DNA from 2 places in the Mesorhizobium sp. M8A.F.Ca.ET.165.01.1.1 genome. Region 1 is predicted to be linked to the other one. Evidence: predicted binding sites of a transcription regulator. Region 1 holds the regulator's gene; the other holds the start of a gene.
What was found. Region 1 encodes PhoB, which activates phosphate uptake and scavenging genes when phosphate is short. Its sites were predicted from a motif close to TGTCATNNANCTGTCAT; they were not measured.

Region 1 (3,414 bases):
ATCGCCCGCATCTCCGGCGAGACGGCGCCGCTGCTCTTCACCGCGCTCAACAACCAGTTCTGGTCGAGCAATCTCAACGCGCCGATGGCCAGCCTGCCTGTCACCATCTTCCAGTTCGCTCTCAGCCCCTATGAGGAATGGCAGCAACTGGCATGGACCGGCGCACTCATAATCACCCTGACGGTTCTCGGCCTGAGCATTTTCGCCCGCAGCCTTACCGGACGCAGAGAGGACAGATGAAACCGATGTTGTCCACCGAGTTGAACACGCCCGAAGTGGCCGTGGATAAGGCCAAGATCGAGGTCAAGAACCTCAACTTCTACTACGGCCAGTCGAAGGCGTTGAAGGATATCAGCCTGTCGCTGCCCGAGCGCAGCGTCACCGCCTTCATCGGCCCGTCGGGCTGCGGGAAGTCGACGCTGCTGCGCGTCTTCAACCGCATCTACGAGCTCTACCCGAAGCAGAGCGCCGACGGCCAGGTGCTGCTCGACGGCCAGAACATCCTCGACCGCTCGCAGGATCTCAATCTCCTGCGCACCAAGATCGGCATGGTGTTCCAGAAGCCGACGCCGTTCCCGATGTCGATCTACGAGAACATCGCTTTCGGCGTCCGTCTCTACGAGAAGATCAGCAAGTCCGAGATGGACGGCCGTGTCGAACAGGCGCTGAAGCGCGCGGCATTGTGGACCGAGGTCAAGGACAAGCTCAACGCCAGCGGCCTCAGCCTGTCGGGCGGCCAGCAGCAGCGTCTTTGCATCGCCCGCACCGTGGCGGTGAAGCCGGAAGTCATCCTGCTCGACGAACCAGCCTCGGCGCTCGATCCGCTGTCGACCGCCAAGATCGAGGAACTGATCGACGAGCTGCAGGCCGACTATACGATCGTCATCGTCACCCACAACATGCAGCAGGCGGCGCGCGTGTCGCGCCAGACGGCGTTCATGTATCTGGGCGAACTGGTCGAATTCGACAAGACCGAGAAGATCTTCACGTCGCCTCGCGAGAAGCGCACGCAGGACTACATCACCGGCCGCTTCGGCTGATATCACGCATACGAGGACCAGGATCATGGCCGAACACACAGTCGCAGCCTTCGATGAGGATCTCGGACAGATCAGCAGGCTGATCAGCGACATGGGCGATCTCGCCGGCACGATGGTCGGCGGCGCCACCAAGGCTCTGCTGAATTCCGACAACGCGCTGGCACAGCGCGTCGTCTCCGACGACGCCATCATGGATGCGCGCCAGCGCGAACTCGACGACCGCGCCATCACCCTGATCGCCAAGCGCCAGCCGATGGCCGACGATCTGCGTCATGTCGTCGGCTCGATCCGCATGGCGGGCGACCTCGAGCGCATCGGCGACCTTGCCAAGAACATCGCCAAGCGTGTCGGTTCCGTCGGTCTCACCGCGACGCCGCGCGACCTGTCGCACTCGATCGACTCCATGGCGCAGCTGGTGCTGATCCAGGTGCAGGGCGTGGTCGAGGAATATGCGGCCGGCGATGCCGCCGCCCTCGCCAAGCTCAGGAATGACGACGAACGCATCGACGTCAAATACACCTCGGTGTTCCGCGAACTGCTGACCTACATGATGGAGGATCCGCGCAACATCACGGCTTGCACGCATCTCTTGTTCTGCGCCAAGAATCTCGAGCGCATCGGCGACCATGTGACCAACATCGCCGAGAATGCGTATTATGTGCTGACCGGAACGCAACTGCCCGCCAATCGTCCGAAGCAGGACGAGACGGCGATGTCGGCGCCGGCGGCTTGACGATAGGATGATCTGCCAATGATCGCGCCACGCATCATGGTGGTGGAGGACGAGGAGCCGCTCGGCGTGCTCCTCCGCTACAATCTGGAATCGGAAGGCTACCAGGTCGAGGTGGTGACGCGCGGCGACGAAGCCGAGATCCGCCTCCAGGAGAATGTGCCCGACCTCCTGGTGCTCGACTGGATGGTGCCGGCTGTTTCCGGCATCGAACTCTGTCGGCGCCTGCGAATGCGGCCCGAGACCGAGAGGTTGCCGATCATCATGCTCACGGCGCGCGGTGAGGAGAGCGACCGCGTGCGTGGCCTTTCGACCGGCGCCGACGACTATCTGGTCAAGCCGTTCTCGACGCCGGAATTCATGGCCCGGGTCAAGGCGCTGCTGCGTCGCGCCAAGCCGGAAGTGCTGTCCAGCGTGCTCAAGGTCGGCGACATCGTGCTCGACCGTGAATCGCACCGGGTCTATCGCAAGAAGAGCGAAATCCGGCTCGGACCGACCGAGTTCCGGCTGCTCGAATTCATGATGCGCCATCCCGGCCGGGTGTTCTCGCGCAGCCAGTTGCTCGACAATGTCTGGGGCGAGACGATCTATATCGACGAGCGCACGGTGGACGTGCATGTCGGTCGCCTGCGCAAGGCGGTCAACAATGGCCGCATGCCCGACGTCATCCGCACCATCCGCGGCGCGGGCTACGCGATCAGGGAAGACTAGGTCGAGGGCGGCTACGCCCCTGACTTCGTCATCCACGAGCGGAGCAAGGAGCGAAGCGACGCGGCGCAGACCCGAGGATCCATGCCGGGACCTCGACGCGTCGCCGCAGTGCAGAATTCTGCGCCGTTGCACTCTACGATCGAGGTCACGGCATGGATCCCAGGGTCTCCGCGACGCCGCTTCGCGGCTGCTCCGCCCAGGGATGACGACCTTGAGGGCGCTCGGCCAACCTCCAGCATTGGTGGTGATTCACCGGAGCGTTCGCTCAGGCCACGCTCTTCCCAGCACTGCCTCTCGCCTGCACGCCCGGCGCGAAAATCTCCTGGTCGACGAAGGTCAAGGCGCGCATGGCGCAGCCTTCGCGAATCAGCGGCAGTTCGTTCGGCTCGGTGTCGAAGGAAATCGATTCCGAATGCTGGCCGCCGGCGGTCTGGGCGATGGCCTCGCGCAAGGCCGGCTCGATCAGATCGAAGGCGGCGGCACTGACACCGACCATGGCGACCGGCGCCGGGTCGATCAGCGCGAACAGGCTGCCCAGCCCATAGCCCAGCGCCTCGCCCGCCTTGCGATAGGCTTCGCGCTCCGGTCCGTCTTTCTCCCTTGCCGTCGCGGCGAGTGTCCGCATCTGCGCGTCGCTGACATCGGCGACCGGTTCGGCGTCCTCGCCAAGCTGCCTGGCATTACGCCAGATGGCATAGTTGCCGGCATAGGCCTCGACGCAGCCGCGCCGCCCGCAACGGCAGAGCGCGCCGCCCGGGCGATGGATCATGTGGCCGAATTCGCCGCCCGATGAATGGGTGCCGGTGAACAGTTCGCCCTTGAGCACCAGGCCCATGCCGATGCCGTGCGAGAGCAGGATGGCGATGAAGTCGTCGCGGTAGCGTTGAGGGTCGCGCCAGCGCAACGCCACCGCCATCATGTTGCAGTCGTTCT
Region 2 (3,414 bases), on a different contig from region 1:
CCCATTCGATCAGCCGCTCGAGGCCGCGGTCCGCGTCGGCTGAACCCTCGGCGTAGGAGAGCAGCGAGTCACGCGCCCACTGGCTGATCGGCGCCTGCACCGAGTGGGTCGGGTTCGAATAACGGTTCGGCTCATACGGGCCATGGTTCTGCAGGCTGACCGCGAAGAAGAAGACGGGGTCGTCGCTGGCGTCGGCTTCGCGGATGATCTCGTCGGTCATCGCAGCGTCGGATGCCAGCGGTCCGCGCTTTTCCATGGGCGGCAGCGTTTCTTCCGATTTGAAGTCGTTGAAGCCGAAATCGGCATAGACGGCGCCGCGATTCCAGAACCAGTTGGTGCCTGGATGGATGGCGCGTGCCCTATAGCCTTCGCTCTTCAGGAAGGTCGCCATCGATGGCGTCGGGGTGCGTACATACTGCTGGTAGGGGATGCTGCCGGCCGGCAGGAAGGCGTTCGAGAACCCGGTCAGCGCTTCGAATTCGATATTGGCGGTCATGCCGCCGAATTCGGGCGAGAACATCGAGCCCGAGCGGAGCGACCGCACATTGGGGATCGGATCGGGCGTGATGGTGACGCCGGGCAGCTTGGTCGAATCCCAGAAGGATTCGCTCATGACGATGATGATGTCCGGCTTCTGGGCCGGCACCGAGGCGCTCACATCGGGCCTGTCGATCGCCGCGATTGCCTTGTCGGAATAGCCCGGCGGGGCAGAGACGTGCGCCATCGGCACGTTGAGCGCGAAGGCGAGCGCAAAGCCGTTGGAGGCGTAGTTTTCCTTCTGGTCCCACATGATCGGGATGATCTGCAGCCGGTCCCTGGTCCACGAGAAGGTGGCGTAGTCCATGATTGAGACGAAGAAGGCGAGCAGCGGCACCGCCAGCGTCAGCCGGGCGAGGCGGCCCTTGTGGCTGAGGGCTGGAACCTTGCGGCGCCAAAGACGCCAGCCGTAGACGAGCAGGGACAGGCCGACCACGATGCCCGCGACCATGGCGAGCGCGGTCATTGGCCGCTCGCGCACCAGCAGCGGCAACAGCGCGAAGATCTGTCGGGCGTAAAGGAAGTCCGTCGGATAGAGCGGGTCGCCGAGATAATGCGACTTCTGGTGGCCGACAAAGGCCAGCGATAGGGTCAGCGGCGCGACGATCATCAGGCTTTGATGACTGCGGCCGAGCACGGCATCGAGGCCGATCAGGACCAGCGCGAACACGACGATGGTGGTCCAGCCCGGCTTGAACGGCTGCAGGAAGAAGGAAACGGTGCCGGCGACATCACCGCGCACGATCAGTTCGATGGCGAACACCATGACGGCCGAGATCGCCAGGCTGATCAGCCCGTAGCGGACGACCGGCCATCTCCGGCCCGGCAGATAGCCGGTGGACGGATCGTCTTCCAGGAATTGCGGCGCGGCGTTGCCGGCACGTTTCGAACTCTTTGCCACTTTAACTTCCCACCCAAAGACAACCCACGTCATTCGATTGTCATATAATTGTCACGCAAAGCTAGCGCCTGTGACGGAAATAAGAAGAGCCAGCAAACGATTCGTGAGCGGTTTTCATCAGGTGTGATCGCCAAAAAGCCCTTTCGGAACAGGCACTCGCTCAAGGATACGGCCTTCGGCATGGGCTGAAGTGGCTTGACTTGGCGGCCTGCCTTGCGTCACAGGCAGGGAAAATTCGTAGTATCACGCAAGCAGAACCAGTCTGGGGAGCCCTCGCATGGCCGTCGCATTTACCTTTCCAGGACAGGGCAGCCAGGCTGTCGGCATGGGCAGGGATCTCGCCGATGCCTTTCCCGAAGCGCGCAGGGTCTTCCAGGAAGTCGATGATGCGCTCGGCGAAAACCTGTCGAAGCTGATCTGGGAAGGTCCCGAAGAGACCTTGACGCTGACGGCCAACGCGCAGCCGGCCCTGATGGCGGTATCGCTGGCGGCGATCAGGGCGCTGGAAGCGCGCGGTTTCTCGCTGAAGGACCAGGTCGCCTATGTCGCCGGCCATTCGCTGGGCGAATATTCGGCACTCGCCGCCGCCGGCTTCGTTTCCGTCGCCGATGCCGCTCGTCTGCTGCGCATTCGCGGTAACGCCATGCAGGCGGCGGTGCCGGCCGGCGAGGGCGCCATGGCGGCGATCATCGGGTTGGAGCAGGCCGATGTCGAAGATGCCTGCGCCGAGGCCGCCAAGGGCTCGATTTGCCAGATCGCCAACGACAATGGCGGCGGCCAGCTGGTCATCTCAGGTGCAAAGGTCGCGGTCGAGCTGGCAGCGAAACTGTGCACCGATAAGGGCGCCAAGCGTGCGCTGATGCTGCAGGTGTCGGCGCCCTTCCATTCGGCGCTGATGGCGCCGGCGGCCAACGTCATGCGCGAGGCGCTTGCCGGCGTGGCAAAGACCGCGCCAGTCGTTCCCGTCGTGTCCAACGTATCGGTGCAGCCGTCGACCGATCCCGACGAGATCGCCGGGCGCTTGGTCGAGCAGGTGACCGGTCGCGTGCGCTGGCGCGAAACGGTGGAATGGTTCGGCGCCAACGGCATCACCACGCTTTACGAGATCGGTGCCGGCAAGGTGCTTTCGGGACTGGCTCGCCGCATCAACCGCGATATCGCCACCGCGTCCGTCGGTTCCTCGGCCGAGGTCGAGGCGGCACTTGGGGCGCTTGCATAAAGCGCCATTTGAGACCATCCCTATAAGGGGCGCCCTCTTCTCAACCTGGAGACAAAAATGTTCGAATTGACCGGCCGCAAGGCGCTTGTCACCGGCGCATCGGGGGGCATCGGCGAGGCGATCGCCAGGGTGCTGCATGCGCAGGGCGCGATCGTCGGCCTGCACGGCACGCGCGTCGAGAAACTGGAAACGCTGGCCTCCGAACTGGGCGATCGGGTCAAGCTGTTCCCGGCCAACCTGTCGAACCGTGACGAGGTCAAGGCACTCGGCCAGAAGGCGGAGGCCGATCTCGAGGGCGTCGATATCCTGGTCAACAATGCCGGCATCACCAAGGACGGCCTGTTCGTGCGCATGTCGGACGCCGACTGGGATACGGTGCTGGAGGTCAATCTCACCGCCGTTTTCCGGCTGACCCGTGAACTGACCCACCCGATGATGCGCCGCCGCCATGGCCGCATCATCAACATCACATCGGTGGTCGGCGTGACCGGCAATCCCGGCCAGGCGAACTACTGCGCCTCCAAGGCCGGCATGATCGGCTTGTCCAAATCGCTGGCGCAGGAAATCGCCACCCGCAACATCACCGTCAACTGCGTCGCTCCGGGCTTCATCGAATCGGCGATGACCGACAAGCTCAACGAGAAGCAGAAAGAGGCGATCATGGCGGCGATCCCGACGAAGCGCATGGGCACCAGTGCCGAAGTGGCGTCCGCCGTTGCTTATCTGGCTTCGAACGAGGCCGCCTACGTAACCGGGC

Region 2: EN808_RS05585 (LTA synthase family protein) is a predicted target of PhoB. The motif match lies at 1,477-1,493, and genes of this name have one in related genera.

The regions. Positions count from the first base shown of each region.
Region 1 is NZ_SRTH01000012.1:172,640-176,053, forward strand. It holds gene pstA (phosphate ABC transporter permease PstA) at 1-240, shown strand, start outside; gene pstB (phosphate ABC transporter ATP-binding protein PstB) at 237-1,040, shown strand; gene phoU (phosphate signaling complex protein PhoU) at 1,066-1,773, shown strand; gene phoB (phosphate regulon transcriptional regulator PhoB) at 1,792-2,481, shown strand; gene EN808_RS26490 (ROK family protein) at 2,747-3,414, opposite strand, start outside.
Region 2 is NZ_SRTH01000002.1:215,533-218,946, forward strand. It holds gene EN808_RS05585 (LTA synthase family protein) at 1-1,471, opposite strand, end outside; gene fabD (ACP S-malonyltransferase) at 1,716-2,657, shown strand; gene fabG (3-oxoacyl-[acyl-carrier-protein] reductase) at 2,715-3,414, shown strand, end outside.